4 regions of the Ferdinandcohnia jepli genome follow, and region 1 is predicted to be linked to each of the others. Evidence: riboswitches for the same ligand, from Rfam matches in the RefSeq annotation. Region 1 holds a riboswitch; each other region holds the start of a gene.

The links. Region 1 has a riboswitch for S-adenosylmethionine ahead of mtnK (S-methyl-5-thioribose kinase). Riboswitches for the same ligand answer to the same signal wherever they lie in the genome.
Region 2: linked by a shared signal. The riboswitch ahead of AB3M96_RS05855 (LLM class flavin-dependent oxidoreductase) and the one ahead of mtnK (S-methyl-5-thioribose kinase) in region 1 are both predicted to bind S-adenosylmethionine.
Region 3: linked by a shared signal. The riboswitch ahead of AB3M96_RS13115 (methionine ABC transporter ATP-binding protein) and the one ahead of mtnK (S-methyl-5-thioribose kinase) in region 1 are both predicted to bind S-adenosylmethionine.
Region 4: linked by a shared signal. The riboswitch ahead of AB3M96_RS16695 (sodium:solute symporter family protein) and the one ahead of mtnK (S-methyl-5-thioribose kinase) in region 1 are both predicted to bind S-adenosylmethionine.

The regions. Positions count from the first base shown of each region.
Region 1 is NZ_JBFOKR010000003.1:28,825-33,022, reverse strand. Features, by position in the region: gene AB3M96_RS03710 (pyridoxal phosphate-dependent aminotransferase) at 1-836, opposite strand, end outside; gene AB3M96_RS03705 (carbon-nitrogen family hydrolase) at 870-1,721, shown strand; SAM riboswitch class I at 1,865-2,021, shown strand; gene mtnK (S-methyl-5-thioribose kinase) at 2,129-3,322, shown strand; gene mtnA (S-methyl-5-thioribose-1-phosphate isomerase) at 3,334-4,198, shown strand, end outside.
Region 2 is NZ_JBFOKR010000004.1:179,888-184,085, reverse strand. Features, by position in the region: gene AB3M96_RS05865 (hypothetical protein) at 1-301, shown strand, start outside; gene AB3M96_RS05860 (ATP-grasp domain-containing protein) at 317-1,267, opposite strand; gene AB3M96_RS05855 (LLM class flavin-dependent oxidoreductase) at 1,283-2,335, opposite strand; SAM riboswitch class I at 2,417-2,527, opposite strand; gene AB3M96_RS05850 (M20 family metallo-hydrolase) at 2,757-4,037, shown strand; gene AB3M96_RS05845 (VanZ family protein) at 4,150-4,198, shown strand, end outside.
Region 3 is NZ_JBFOKR010000011.1:68,939-73,136, reverse strand. Features, by position in the region: gene AB3M96_RS13125 (MetQ/NlpA family ABC transporter substrate-binding protein) at 1-681, opposite strand, end outside; gene AB3M96_RS13120 (methionine ABC transporter permease) at 698-1,402, opposite strand; gene AB3M96_RS13115 (methionine ABC transporter ATP-binding protein) at 1,395-2,420, opposite strand; SAM riboswitch class I at 2,614-2,720, opposite strand; gene AB3M96_RS13110 (O-acetylhomoserine aminocarboxypropyltransferase/cysteine synthase family protein) at 2,823-4,145, opposite strand.
Region 4 is NZ_JBFOKR010000015.1:94,906-99,103, reverse strand. Features, by position in the region: gene AB3M96_RS16700 (OsmC family protein) at 1-465, opposite strand, end outside; gene AB3M96_RS16695 (sodium:solute symporter family protein) at 479-2,089, opposite strand; SAM riboswitch class I at 2,217-2,332, opposite strand; gene AB3M96_RS16690 (NUDIX domain-containing protein) at 2,799-3,575, shown strand; gene AB3M96_RS16685 (cysteine hydrolase family protein) at 3,642-4,190, shown strand.

The DNA.
Region 1 (4,198 bases):
TGTACTGGACTAAATAGGCTAACATACAAATGGTCCTGTAATAAATTGATCGCCTCAATCACACTTGGATTTCCAACCGCAAAACCTATTCGCCATCCAGCCATATTATAAGTTTTAGACAGTGTGTAGATTTCAATTCCAATTTCTTTCGCACCTTCTACTTGTAAAAAGCTAACTGGCTTCTTCCCGTCAAAACCAATTGCTCCATATGCAAAATCATGAACTACACAAATATCATGTTTGTTCGCAAATTCAACAGTCTCCTCAAAGAATTCCTTTGTCGCAGTTGCGCCTGTGGGATTATTTGGGTAATTTAAGAACATAACTTTGGCTTTTTCTAATTGCTCTGGATTAAGCTCCGAATAATCAGGTAAAAAGGCATTATCTTCTTTTAACGGCATATACTCCATAACGCCACGGGCCAGTTCAACACCAGACCAGTAATCTGGATACCCCGGGTCAGGAACAAGCGCAACATCTCCAGGGTTTAAAAGGCATTGTGGAATTTCAACAAGGCCCGCTTTCCCCCCAAATAATATTGCAACCTCTGTCTCGGGATTTAACGTAACTCCATATTCTCGTTCATAAAATTTAGCGGCAGCTTCCTTCAAAAAAGGTTGTCCTCTGAAAGGAGGATACTTATGATAACTTGGATTTTCAGCAGAATTCTGTAATGCTTTTACAATATGTGATGGTGTTGGTTGATCAGGATTACCCTGGCCTAAATTTATTACATCATGGCCATCCGCCACCACCCTGTTGACCTTCCCTACAAGAGAAGCAAAGAACTGTTTTGGTAAGTTCTTAAGTATGTCAGACTGTTGAAAATTTTTCATGGATTCACCTTCTTAAAAATACTTGAAATTCTAGTGACAAATCATATATTGTTAAAAACAAATTGTAAAGTATTATTTTTTCCAGGAGGCCCAACTATGAATCTAAAAATTGCATGTATTCAACTGGACATTGTATTCGGAGATCCGGTCAGTAACCTTAACAATGTTACTAGAGAAATCGAACAAACTATGAAACAACATACCCCTGATGTCATTATTTTACCAGAGCTATGGACAACTGGATATGACCTTACTAGACTAGATGAAATTGCGGATGAAAATGGTGATAAAACAAAGTCATTTATAAAAGATCTTGCAACATCGTACTCAGTAAATATTATTGCAGGCTCTGTTGCTAAAAAAACGGATGATGGTGTTACGAATACAATGTTTGTCGTTAATAGAGAAGGCGAATTAATTGGAGAATATAGTAAACTCCACCTATTTCAACTGATGGATGAACACCTATATTTGCAAGCTGGGGCGAGTAAAGGCCACTTCACACTTGAAAATATCCAGGCTTCCGGCTTGATTTGTTATGATATCAGGTTTCCAGAATGGATTCGTGCACATACTACAGATGGAGCAGAAATTCTGTTTGTAGTAGCCGAATGGCCGCTCCCACGATTAGAGCATTGGAGAGCATTATTGCTAAGCCGGGCTATTGAAAATCAATGTTATGTTGTTGCTTGTAACCGCTCAGGCAGTGATCCAAACAATGTATTTGCTGGTCACTCCATGATTATCGATCCATGGGGTGAAATTATTGTGGAAGCAGGAACAGAACCAACCACTCTTGTTGGTGAGATCAATCTCGCTAAGGTGCAAGAGGTAAGAAAACAAATTCCTATTTTTCAAGACAGACGTCCAGCATTTTACAAATAATTAATCTCGTACTTTAAGAAATGAATTTAGTTAATTGAATCGAAAAAATTTATTGACAATTACATGTCTAGGTTGGTATTATTCACTTCAGTATCAAAAATAAAATTTAATAGTTCAATAATTGCAAAAGCAATTACGTTGATCTCTTATCAAGAGTAGGCAGAGGGATTTGGCCCGATGAAGCCCAGCAACCGACCGTAATACCATCGCAAGGTGGGGCGCATATAATGCGCCGGGGAAACCCGCAAGGCACGGTGCTAATTCCAACAGAAAGTTGTTTCACTTTCTGGCAGATAAGAGGTGCGAAGCCGTGTCTTCAAGCCTCTTTCAAACTGGAAAGAGGCTTTTCTATTTTTTATCACACATAGAAAAGCCTCCATTAACTACGAATCTATGGAGGTATACAAATGGCGATTTCAAAACATTCAATCTATGAACCTTTAACAGAGAGTACAGCAGTTGCACTGGCTGTTCGTCTACGTTTATTTGAAGAAGGGCAAGTATTATCTTGCAGAGAAATTGGAGATGGTAACTTAAATCTTGTTTTCCACATTACCGAGCAAGAAAGTAGCAAAGGAATTATTATCAAACAAGCACTCCCATATGCAAAAGTGGTTGGAGAAAGCTGGCCATTATCGCTCAAGCGCGCAACCATTGAAGCAAACGCACTGCTTGCTGCAGCTGAACATGTGCCTAATCTTGTACCAAAAGTTTTTTACACAGACGAAACTCTTGCAATCACAGTAATGGAGGATCTCTCCTATTTACGGATTTCTAGAGCTGGGTTGATTGAAGGCGAGACATATCCACTTCTCTCAGAGCATATTGGTACATACTTAGCAAAAACGCTTTTCTACACGTCCGATTTTGGTCTTGAGCCAGCAAAGAAAAAACTATTGGTACAGAAATACATTAATCCAGATCTTTGTAAAATTACAGAGGACCTTGTTTTTACAGATCCTTTCTTTGATATTGATACAAATAGCTATGAACCTGAACTTCAACAAGATGTTGAACAGATTTGGGGTGACCAGTCCTTAAAATTCGAGGTTGCAAAACTTAAACAGAAATTTTTAACACAAGCAGATGCATTATTGCATGGTGATCTTCATACAGGCAGTATCTTTGCAAATGAAAATGAAACAAAGGTAATAGATCCAGAGTTTGCCTTTTTCGGCCCATTAGGATTTGATATCGGGCAATTTGTTGCTAATCTATTATTAAATGCAATTTCGAGAGAAGAACAGAAACGTGAGCCTTTGTTTGCTCATATCGAAAAAACCTGGGATGTCTTTTCATCAACCTTTACTCAATTATGGAAAAATGAAGGTGTAGAATTATACCGTGACGTGGATGGCTATCTAGACTATGCAATACAACAAGCCTTTGAAGATGCGATTGGTTTTGCAGGATGTGAAATTATTCGTAGAACGATAGGCTTGGCACATGTAGCAGATTTAGATGGCATAACTGATTTAGACCGAAAAATTGCAGCAAAACAACATGCGTTACGTCTAGGTAAGGAACTGATCCAAAACCGGAAAAATATCGTTCGTCTATCTGAATTAAGAACTTATGTCCGACATACAGAGACAGCGTAAGGAGTGACATCATGAGTTACACAAAAACAGTTCCACAATCTGTGGAATGGAAAGATACTTATATTACCCTATTAGACCAAACAAAGCTGCCGCTTGAAACAGTGTTTATTGACCTCTTTACGATTGAGGATGTTTGGGACAGCATTGTTGCCTTAAAGGTACGAGGTGCACCTGCAATTGGCATTACAGCTGCTTTTGGTTTAGCACTCTCAGCACAAAGTTATGAAATCTGCTCTCTATCTGAATTTAAACTAAAATTGAATGAAGAAAAGGAGTACCTTGCCAGTTCACGCCCAACAGCAGTTAATTTACTTTGGGCAGTTAATCGGTTAGTTGCTAGTATTGAAGATTGCAAGACAGTTAATGAAGCGAAGACTACACTCGTGCATGAAGCAATTCAAATCCAAGTCGAGGATGAAGAGGTTTGTCGTCAAATCGGTGAGCATGCACTTTCCCTCTTTAATGAGGACTACAAGGTTTTAACTATTTGTAATGCCGGGGCAATCGCAACTGCTAGATATGGAACTGCATTAGCACCCTTCCACCTTGCTGCACAAAAAAATATCAATCTAAAAGTATATGCATCGGAGACAAGACCTGTTTTACAAGGTGCTCGGTTAACTACATGGGAACTCCTGCAATCTGGTGTTGATGTAACACTTATTACGGATAACATGGCTGCACATACTATTGCTGCAAAGGGAATTGATGCTATTATCGTAGGTGCCGACCGAATCACTGCAAACGGAGATACAGCAAATAAGATTGGAACATACAATCTTGCGTTACTTGCTAAGGCGTTTTGCATTCCGTTTTATGTTGCAGCACCTCGATCTACGTTCGATATTTCCCTTCAAACAGGAAAAGAAATACCGA
Region 2 (4,198 bases), on a different contig from region 1:
TCTTGAAAAAGACACAAAGAAGAAAGCCAAAGAGCTACTCAAACGAGCGAAGGCAGATTTTATCGAAGAATCAGCTGATGGAGTGGCAGTTTTGCAAGTGATGGGTACCTACTATAACGAATTCAAGACGTTAGAAAAAGAAACCGATGAGTTATTCTACGCGCTCTATACCGAGCTAGAGAATGAGTTAGTAGTTAATGGACACTCAAAAGAGGAAGCCCTGCCTTATAAGAAAAAGTATGAAGAAAAGAAAAATGAATTATTGAAAAAGGCATTAGATGTTCAGGGAAGTTACCAGTAGGCAACTTCCCTTTTTTTACACCTCTACTCCAGCCAACTTCTCCAACTCTTTCCCTAAAAACGTTGCAACCTCAAGCATACCAAACTTACCGGCAGCATCCTCCGCGTCTGAGTTGTAATTGGTATTTGTATTGATGTCATATGTGAAAATTTCGCCCTCGCTGTTACGGATAAACTCGATGCCAGCAATGTGAATGTCGTTTGCAGCTAGAACCTGCTCATACCTTTCTAAAATAGGATCTGCAAAGTTTTCAACGATTTGGAACTTAGGTTTCGTTGGTACTTCTTCGCCAACTGGACAGAAAAGGTCTCCGATTTGGCATGCGTCTGCCGGGCATAGTTCAAAGCCTTCAGATGTGTCGACTCGAACCGCATACACAAACTTGCCGCCAACAAATTCGCAACGGGTGATATATGGTTCTGGTGATTGGATGTACTCTTGAATAAGCGTAATTCCATCAACCGGCTCCTCAAAAGTCGGTCCTTCAAGATACTCATTTAGTGCTTCTAATGAATAGAACAATTGAACTCCAAGTCCTTTTCCAGCACGGTTATGTTTTGTAATAAATGGTGCACCTGCAAACTTCGCTGCCGCTTCACGAATTTGTTCTTTTCCAACTGCCGCAACTGTTTTCGGTGTTTTTACACCATAACGATTCAACTCAAGGTATTGCTGAACCTTACTAACTTCTAACTGCAGTGCACGCGATCCGTTAAACACTTTTCTATCGTGCGCTTCTAACCATGCAAGAACTGCACTCGTTAATTCAGGTGCATATCGATGACCGCGCGTATGAGAAGATGCGCTCATTCTACTATAAAATACACCTTCCGGCGGTGCCTCGGATAAGTCCACTGTTCCCTGATCCAGATGCCACAACTCATACGGAAGATTTAGTTCTTCTAGGCGCTTTACTAAGTGCTGTGTCCATTCATCATTTTCATGAATTACATATATTTTACTCATTGCTTCCACTCCTTTTTAAGCTTCTAGTTTTTGAGTTCGTTTCGCTTCTACAAGTGGCATTACATCACGAGCAAAGCGTTCCATTTCTTCTAGCTGTGGTGAAAATTGAAGTAGTAATAAGTCTAATCCAACCTCTTCATATGCTAAAATGCGCTCCGCAATTTGTTCCGGTGTTCCGATTAAGTTTGGACGCAAGCCTCTGTTTGAAACGGAATAATCCTGCAACTGAATTTGCTGCTCTAATTGAGATTTACTTGTGAAATCCTTGAATCCCGCGTATCCGCTAGTATCTTTTACATCCGTGATACGACGAAGTTCCTCCTGAACCTCTTCCTCTGTATCGCGGCAAATCACGTACGCTGCCATTCCAAAGGATTGGAAGTCGTCTTTGTTCAAGGCTTTTCGTCTATTTTTCATATCCGTGATTTTCGTATCAATTTCTTCAACTGTTCCACCATGCATCACATAAGCGTCCATGACTGAAGCGATTACTTCTTTACCCTTTGGACTTTCGCCGCCTGCATATAAAACCGGGTTAGGACGTTGAACTGGCTTTGGAGCAAGCTTCGCATTTTGGATATTGTAAAACTTGCCATCATATGAGAAAGTTTCTTCTGTCCATAGTCCTTTCACAACATCGATAAACTCTAGCGTGCGGTCATAACGCTCATCATGTGCTGTAAAAATACCGTTGTACTGACGGGCTTCTTCTTCCCACCAAGCAGAAACGACATTCAACGTAAACCTTCCATTGCTTATATGATCAATGTTCGCAGCCATTTTTGCTGTTACAGCAGGGTTGTGGAATCCAGGACGGACCGCTGTCATAATTTCAATTTTTTCCGTAACTGCTGCAAGTGCTGCCGCAGTTGACCAAGCCTCAAGGGAATCATGCTCGGGACCCTTAATATCATTCAAATATAATTCAGCAATTAAGGTTGTATCATAGCCCCATTTTTCCGCCGCTTGAATCACTTCCTTTGCATAAGCAAAGGTCGGTGGCATGTTCTCATCCTCCACATTTCGTAACCACCCACCAAAAATCGGTAACCAAAAACCATACTTCACTCCACTCATCTCCTCATGCTGTTTCTAGATAAAATAAAAAACCTCTTCAAAAAGAAGAGGTTTGTATGTAACGTCGACCCCTTCTTATTTCTCAAACATCAAGTTTGATGGAATTGGCACAGTATTCTATGAATCTAGAACCCGCTGCCGAGGCTTCAAAGGGCCATTTCCCTCCACCTCTCGTAATAAGAAGACACTATTTATTTCGTAATTCGTAATGTTATCATACTTTATCTATCAGAAAAGTTCAACAAAAAAGTTTTTGTTAGCTAATGTAGTAAACCGAGTAATCTTATTGAATTACTGAATAGAGTTTCTCGTTAAGTCACAATTATGATTGCAGGATAGTCTTATTAATTGCATAATAGGTACATTAATTGAACAATGCTTAAATTGCAAACCACAAAAAAGGAGAATTCAGATGAACCTGTATGAAAAACTCATAGTAGATTACGATAAATCATTAAACAAAAACGGCGTAAGGGGTGAGCGCTTGGCCACAAGATTAGCGGCTCTTTCCGAGATTGGACTCACACCAGACTGCGGTTCGTACCGGATTGGCTTTTCAGAAGAAGAAAAGGCAGCAAAGGACCTCGTCAAAAAATGGATGACCGAAGCAGGACTTGAAGTAACTGTTGACGGTGCCGGAAATGTGTTTGGCCGCCTTGAAGGTAAAAACCCAGAGTTACCGGCACTAATATCTGGATCCCATGTAGACAGTGTGCCAAATGGCGGACATTTTGACGGACCACTTGGTGTGCTTGCTGCACTAGAGGTTGCAGAAGCTTGGAAACAAACCGGATACACTCCAGAAAGACCTTACGAAGTCGTCATTTTTACCGACGAAGAAGGTGCACGTTTTAACGGTGGCTTTAGTGGCAGCATGTCGATGATTGGTGAGGCAAAACCAGAGGATTTACTTCCTAAAAAGGATATAAACGGAGTCCCTTTTAGCGAGGTGTTAGAAAGTATTGGCCTCACTACAGATTCCTTTTTCACTTCAAAAAGAGACCTCGACAAACTAGAAGCCTTTGTTGAAATACATATTGAACAAGGTAAAAGACTTGAAAATGCAAACACATCTGTAGGAATTGTGACCGGAATTGCAGGACCATGCTGGTTGAAGATGACGTTTAAAGGACAAGCCGGTCATGCAGGCAACACTCCAATGAATGATCGACAAGATGCTCTTGTTGCTGCCAGCCAATTTATATATGAGGTACAAGCGCTCCCTCAGCAAGTGAGCTCTTCTGCAGTTGCGACTGTTGGCAAGGTTGATGTATTTCCTAATGGGGTAAATGTTATTCCAGGTGAGGTTCGTTTAACTGTTGATATTCGTGATATCCAAAAGGATACGCGCGACAAACTAGTCGAACTTGTCATCGACAAGGCGCACACTCTTTGCAACAACCACAACATCGAACTAGAAGTAGAAGAAACCTTCCGGGAGGCACCCGTTCCAATCAGTGAGGACATGCAGGAAAAACTGGCTAACTCGGTTAAAGCCCAAGGGATAGAACCGGCTTATTTACCAAGCGGTGCCGGGCATGATGCAATGGTGGTTGGGCGTAAACTTCCGGTTGCGATGATTTTTGTACAGAGTAAGGATGGGATTAGTCATAATCCTGCCGAGTGGTCGACTTTGGGGGATTGTGTGCAGGCGGTTCATGTGTTGAAGGATTTTTTGGAGACTTATAGATAATCATGAAAAAAGAGAATGGAATCTTATTTTTCCATTCTCTTTTTACCCACTAATAACCAATAGGTTTATGTTCTTCCCGGGTTGACCAAACTCACTAATGGGTGAGGAAGATATGAAAATAAATTATGAACTTGTATTTGGAATGGACAAGGTGGGACATT
Region 3 (4,198 bases), on a different contig from region 1:
TGCAATACCATCTTCAGCAATGTTTACTCCGCCTTCAAGTGCATAGTTTGTATTGATAACAACTGCGTCACCTTCACCATTTTCAAAAGAAGATGCTAGTAATTTCGCTTCAATTAAAGTAGAAAAATCAAGATTTTTCGGATTATCAACGATGTCTTCCACTCTCGCTTGGTCTCCTACACCTTCTTTAAGAGTAATAATGCCTTCTCTTTCAAAAATTGGTAAGATACGACCGTGGTCACTAAATGAATTACTCATAATAATTTTCGCGCCATCAGGTAGCTCGTTTAAATTGTTAAATTCCTTTGAGTAAATACCAATTGGTTCTTTGTGAATTTCACCAACACTAACAAAATCAAAGTCTGGGTTATCTTCCATTTGTAATGCTAAATAACCTGGCGTTTGGAAATAGTTTGCATCGATTTCTTTTTCGTGTAAAGCAACATTAGGTAAAATATAATCAGTAAAAACTTCTATCTCAAGGTCAATTCCCTTTTCCTTTAAAAGCTCTTTTGCTTTTTCTAATACTTCAGCATGTGGAACTGCAGATGCGCCAACTACCAACTTTTTATTTTCGTTCGTTCCTTCTGTTCCTTGTTCTCCTGCTTCATCATTTCCACCGCAAGCAGCTAGAGTTAATGATAATAAACCAACTAATAATAGTAAAAACCACTTTTTCATGTTAGTACTCCTCCTGTTATCTCTTGTCTGTATATTTTGTAAAGAAATCACCCAAAAATTGAATGATGAATACCAAGATTACGATTGCTACTGTAGCAATAAAAGTAATGATAGGTTTATTTCCTTGGAACCCATAAAGATAAGCAAAATGTCCCAATCCTCCTGCTCCAATAACCCCCGCCATCGCTGTAAAGCTAATTAACGAAATAGCAGTTACAGTAATACCTGAGATAAGTGCAGGTAATGATTCCGGAATTAATACCTTATAGATAATAGTGCTATTAGTAGCTCCCATAGAATGCGATGCTTCAATAACACCTTTATCGATTTCGCGTAGTGCAATTTCTACCATTCTTGCGTAAAAGGGTGCCGCACCAATAATTAAAGATGGAAATGCTGCATTTGGGCCTAACATAGAACCCATGATAATTTTAGTAAACGGAATTAGTAGAACAAGTAAAATAATAAATGGAATTGATCTAAAAATATTTACAATCGCTGATACAAAACCATTTATATAACGATTTTCCCATGCATTTCCTTTATCAGTTAAAAATAAAACCAAGCCTAGAAACAAGCCGATAATAAATGTTGCTACTACTGATATAGATGTCATATATAGTGTTTCAAGCGTTGCTTCCCATAGGTCGTCCCATTTTAACTTTTCCAGGTCTTCCACTTGTTTTTCCCATTTAAAGAGTTCATATAACTTCTCAAGCATTTTCGATCACCTCGACTTCTACCTGCTGTTGACGAATGTAATCGATTGACGAATTCACTTCATTCATCTCACCATCAATATGAATAAACAAAGTCCCATATGAACCGCTTTGTGTTTGAGAAATCTTCCCCTGCAGAATGTTAACTTCAATATTGAAATCACGGATTAAACGTGTAATTAATGGTGTTTCAGCAGTTTCGCCAACAAAAGTTAATTGAATAACCCGTCCGTTAGGATACTGATGTAACAAGTGTTCAATCGTTTCTTTTGTTTCCTCTGGCTCTGTTACCTGTTGAACAAAACGTTTTGTAATGTTAGCCTGAGGTTTTTTAAACACATCAAGTACCTTCCCTTGTTCAACAAATCTGCCTTCCTCCATTACAGCGACCCGATGGCAAATTTTACGTATAACATGCATTTCATGCGTGATTAATACAATCGTTAACCCTAATCGCTCATTAATATCCACGAGCAGGTCAAGTATTGAGTCAGTTGTTTGTGGGTCTAGAGCAGAAGTAGCTTCATCACAAAGTAAAACCTTTGGATTATTTGCAAGTGCACGAGCGATACCGACTCTTTGCTTCTGTCCTCCACTAAGTTGTGAAGGATATGCATCTTCTCTTCCTTCTAAGCCTACTAATTTAATGAGTTCGGAAACTCTTTTATCTCGTTCGGTTTTGGGAACCTTTGAAATCTCAAGTGGAAATGATATGTTTTCTCTCACAGTTCTCGACCAAAGTAAATTGAAATGCTGGAAGATCATACTAATTTCTTTCCGTGCATTTTGAAGATTCTTCCCCTTAATAGAGGTTATATCATGTCCCGCAACTGTAATTGTTCCTTCGGTTGGTGTTTCAAGTCCGTTCAGTAAGCGAATTAAGGAACTTTTACCTGCACCACTATAACCGATTATGCCAAATATTTCGCCTTCATTAATTTGCAAATTGATATTATTCACAGCTGTTACTGAATTATTCTTTGAGTTATAGACTTTTTTAACATTTGTTAGTGATATCACGTTTGTCACACCTTCTATTCAGAAAAAACTAAGCTTAGTTTATGTAAATAACTGATAAAGTAAACTCCCGCCATTATAATCCGGTTACCTTTATTTACAATTAGGGTGTCAGCCTGTCTTTTCAGCTACTTTACTAAAACAAAAATACCTTTCTGCAAAAGAGCAGAAAGGCATAGATATCTAAATAACCTTCCTCTCATCTCTCAAAGCATAAGCTTTGTGTGAATTGGCACCTTTTCAACGGACGTTGACGGTTGCTGGGTTTCATAGGGCACTTCCCTCCACCACTCTAAATAAGAGTCACATTTATATATTCACTTTTTCATTATGTTGCTATAGCGACATTTGTGATTTTATCATTAGCAAAAAAAGGTGTCAACAAATTTTTTTCTCAAAAAGAAACTACACAGTAGGTACAGATTTTTTCGACGTTGTTCCATTTGCTACTTCAATTGCTTGTTCTAAATCTTCAAGTATATCCTCTATATTTTCAATTCCTACAGATAATCGAACCAAATCCTCAGTTACACCTGATGCTTTTAGATCTTCTGGTCCAAGTTGTTGATGCGTTGTACTTGCAGGATGAATAATTAAACTCTTTGCATCTCCTACATTGGCTACATGTGACCATAATTCAACACTATTTATTAGCTTTTGACCAGCCTCTCTTCCACCTTTGATGCCAAAGACTACAACAGCGCCGGCCCCTTTTGATAAATATTTGTCTGCTAATTGCTTGTTCGGATGATTTTCTTCTCCAGGATATAGTACCCACTCAACGCCTGGATGATCTTTTAAATAAGTGACAACCTTTTTTGTATTTTCAATATGTTCTTTCATTCGAACATGTAAGGTTTCGAGTCCCAAATTAAATTGGAAAGCATTAAATGGGCTTATTGATGGCCCAAGATCACGTAGAAGCTGAACCCTGGCTTTTATAATATAAGCGACAGGTCCAAGTGCCTCGGCATAAACTAAATTATTATAGCTCGGATCAGGGGTTGTGAAACCTGGGAATTTAGGTGAATTCCAATCAAAATTACCACCATCTACGATGATCCCACCTAATGTCGTTCCATTACCTAGCAACCATTTCGTTGCAGAATGGATGACAATATCTGCTCCGTGTTCGATAGGTCTGCAGAGATAAGGAGTTGCAAAGGTGTTGTCAATTAAAAGTGGAATCCCTGCTTCATGCGCAATATTCGCTACTGACTCAATATCAAGAACATCTAAACTTGGATTACCAATTGTTTCTGCAAATACAGCCTTTGTATTAGGAGTAATTGCTTGACGGAAATTTTCTGGATTTGAAGGGTCTACAAATGTTGTTTTTATTCCATATTTAGGAAGTGTATTTGCGAATAGGTTATATGTACCCCCATATAGTGTTGATGCTGATACAATCTCGTCCCCAGCACCCGCAATATTTAGAATAGCAGTTGTTATAGCTGCCATTCCACTTGCAACTGCTAATGCACCAACTCCGCCCTCTAATTGAGCAACTCTTTCTTCAAAAACTGTCACTGTTGGATTATGGATGCGAGTATATATATATCCATTTTCTTTTAAACCAAATAGGTTTGCGGCATGTTCTGTATTATTAAATTTATAAGCATTTGATTGATAAATCGGAACCGCTCTCGCTCCCGTAACAGGATCTGCTACAAGACCACCGTGAATAGCTACCGTTTCTGGTCTATACTTTTTTTGATTTTCACTCATTACGAATCTCTCCCTTAAAATGAATTTAATTGCGGATTACGAGTAAAATCTAT
Region 4 (4,198 bases), on a different contig from region 1:
GTGGTGGGGCAGTGGAGCTATGTCCCAAACTAGTTCGATTTCAACACCTGCATTTTTTAGTAGGTTGTATAGGGGGCAGCGTTTGAGTACGATTTCTTTTAGTTCTTCTAGTTTCTCTGGTGTTTCATCAGTTTCAAAGACGATTTCGTTTATGACAGATTGGTAGTAGGGTGAAACATCTGCAGTACCCAATAGTCCACGCCGATCTACAACGGCAAGGCTTTTTATGTCAATATTTTCAAAGTGAAAATTTATTTCTCTTGCAACTAAATCGATTACCACAAAGATACATCCGTTGAATGCACCCAATACATATTCCAATGGTGTAGGAGCTTCATTGTCGCCGCCAATCTTTGTAGGTTCATCAATTAAAAATTGAAAGCCTCTCACGAACTGTTCTGTTTGAACGTTCTTTTTCCACACTGTTGTTACATCAATTTTTCGTAAATCGGTTGTAATACCCAAGTCTACCAGCCTCCTATATTATTTTTCTAACATGTCTTGTAACCGTTGTTTTCTCTTTTATAAAACTAATACAACTGATAAAAAATCCTGACACAATAAGCATTAAGATAATTCCTGTAATCCCATTTTGATGTAGGAATGAGAAAGTTGAGACTAGAAAACCAATTAAAGTGCATGAAAGGAGAAATGAGTAGAATCCCAGACTTTTAAATGATCCATTCCATTCCCACTTACTAGCGGTATCAAGTAAACTAGCAATTATTATCGTAATGATATTAACAATCATGCCGATCCAAACCGGATGGATGTTTAAATAAAAGTCGTTTACTGCCCAGCCACTAAGGTGATACCAAAGTAAACCGGATAATGAACCTGTAAAAAGTGAAATAAGGGCTGCTCGTTTTGTTACAACTGGCCAGAATAATGCAGCTACTACTGGTGCAAAAGTTGCCGAGTTTCTAGTAACCCATGCAAGTACATTCCACCAGGCGGACTGCTCTGACCGTAAAAGGGCAAAACCGACCATTAAAAGAGTTAATAGCACTAAAGACCATTTTGTATAGCGAATTAATTGCGCTTCCGTTGCTTTTTGATTTATGGCACTTCCAACATCGCGGCCTAAACTTGTAGCACCAGAAAATTGGCAAGGTGCACCCCAGCTTAGCGCGGCTGCCCAAAAGCCTAAGAAGAACAGTCCGACAAGAGGGGCTGGAAGAGTTTCCATTAGATACATTGGAACTGCTACTAGTCCACGGCCTTCATTTGGGACAACCTGTGCAGCAGCTAATCCGAAAAGCACAGCACCAATTATTAATGGAATACCAAGTAACGCAGCATAAAGCAATCCGTTGCGTCCTTGCTTCGGTGTTTTACAGGACAAAGCCATTTGAAACGCAGCTTGAGCTAGAATTACGTTAAAAAGGAAAGTACCAAACCAGGCTAAAATTGTTTGGATCCCTGCACCATCAAGGGAGGCGTATTGTGGTTTTTCTTCAAAGAGTGTCTTAAGTCCATCAATTCCAGGATTAAGGAAAAAGGCATATGTACCGATTCCCAGCATGATGAAAAAGACAATTACATTACTTAACTGTGTAATTCCGATTGCCCACATACCGCCGAACTGAAGATATACAAGGAGTAATAGGGCAGTTAATGCAACGGACCAAATTAGAGATATTCCTGTAAAAACAGAGAGGGCGGATGCAAAAGCTAGTGCTGTAGCGACAGACCACATCGGGAATGTAAAGGCAGTGATGGCACCAGCAACACCTCGAACTTTTTCACCATAACGGTCACCTAAAAGCCCAGATATGGTAACCAATGCTTTTTTACGAAAAGGGGCGATTAACACAAGTGCAATAATTAAAACATGTATCGTTTCCGCTACACCATACCAAATCGCAGAAATACCAGTAAGATAGCTAAGCTCTAAAATTGCGATATAAGAAGAACCTGAAAATAAACCTGTAATACAAACAGTGACTAATAATGTATTAAACCCACGACCTCCAACGAAAAATCCACTTCCATCAACTGCCTTCCGTTTTGCTATCTGACTTATAAAGATAAGATAAAACGTGTAAACCAAAGCAAACCCAATAAACCAATACCCAACACTTGTCATAATACCGCCTCCTAAATTTTATAGCATATATGAATAATCAAAACTAAACTCATGTGTTTAGTTGGATTAAAACAAGTGAGAGGCCATAAAAAAACCTCTCCCAAGAGGAAGAGGTACTATTATCTCTTCCTCATCTTTCAGACAATAAGTCTGTTGGACGTAGCACCTTTTTATTTTCCGTAGAAAATAAGAGGTTGCTGCAGGATCACCGGACCAATTTCCTCCCCTGGCTCTTGATAAGGATATACCGTATAAAATTAATACTAAATTTACAACGTGTTATTTGAAAAGTCAAACAATTTTTAAGAAATCTTTCTAAAGACCTAGGTGGTACGGAGGGACAGGTTCAGTCCCAAAATAAGCACAATTTGGATCTTGCGCTTAACTAGTGTTCTTAAATGGACTAGTAGGTTTTTGAACTACTATTGGTTGCAATACACGAAGGGGAGTAGTTAGTTTATTGGAGTTAAGAATTGCCAACTGGAGAAGCAATCATATCAGTTGGTCACTCATAGGGCAAATGAATTACTAACTGCTAAAGCATATTTATTAGTTAATTACTCATAGAGCAAGTAATTGCCGAATCCCAAATATCGGGAAAAATTTTTAAAGAATATGTGGACTTTTTTGGTGAGTTTCGGATATACTATAATTAACAATTAACATTTTGTTAATAGTAACATATACTAATTTCAAAAGGGGAAACACAATGTCGAACGAAGAAGCATTGAACCAATATGATGTAAAGAAATATCGCACGCCTGATGGATATACATCTGATATTGCTGTTTTCACTATTGTCTCAGAAAAAGCTGAGGTTTACAAACCACCGAAAATGACAATGAAGCTGATGCTTATACAACGCTCAATGACAAATGCAGAAGGAAAACCAAACATTGAAGCAGGGAAGTGGGCATTACCTGGCGGTTTTGTACAAGAAGATGAAACAGCTTTTGAAGCAGCAAAACGCGAGCTCGAAGAAGAGACGGGTGTTGGTGGGATTCATATTAAACACTTTGGAGTCTATGATAAGCCTGGTAGAGATCCAAGAGGCTGGATTATCACAAACGCCCATTATGCGATTGTCCCAGAGCATAGTTTATCCAAACGAAAAGCAAATGACGATGCAGCAGATGTGAAATTATTTGCACTAGATGAGGTTCTGTCATTGGAGCTTGCATTCGATCATGTTGAGATTATTAAAGATGCGATTGCGATGATTACCAATGACCTACTGCAAACAACAGTGGCAAAAAGATTTTTACCGACACAATTTACGTACTCTGAACTACAAGCGGTATTACTAACTGTGACTGATGATCCTGCAATAGCAAGTGAGCAAAGTTTTGCTAGAAAAATAAAAACTCTGCCATTTATCAAGCTTGTTCCAGGGAAAAAGACACAGCGTACATCCAAAGCACCAACACAGCTTTATGAATTTATTGATATGGATGTAGTTAAACCAATATATACAGCTAGATACTAATTTTTTGAAACGTACATTTAACAATATGTTAATTATTAATGTTTACTAAGATTAGGAGGAATACTAATGAAAAAGGCATTGATAAATATTGATTATACAAATGATTTTGTTGCATCAGATGGTGCGTTAACCTGTGGCGAACCGGGTCAGCAGATTGAAAATGAGATTGTGAGTATTACAGAAGAATTTATCTCTAACAACGATTATGTAGTCTTTGCAATTGACCTTCATAAAGAAGGTGATCACCGACACCCTGAAACGAAATTATTTCCCCCCCATAATATTGAGGATACATCAGGGAGATTGTTGTATGGGAAACTGCAAGGGGTATTCAATGATCAACAAGCAAATCCAAATGTATATTGGATGGATAAAACAAGATATTCAGCATTCGCTGGAACAGACCTTGAGCTAAAACTACGTGAACGTGGAATTACAGAAGTACATCTTGTAGGCGTATGTACCGACATTTGTGTGCTTCACACTGCTGTTGATGCCTACAACAGAGGCTTCAAAATTGTGGTGCATTCGAAAGCAGTAGCAAGCTTTAATCAAACTGGCCATGAATGGGCGTTAGGACACTTTAAAAGCTCAATCGGCGCAGAAGTATTATAGAAAGTGGG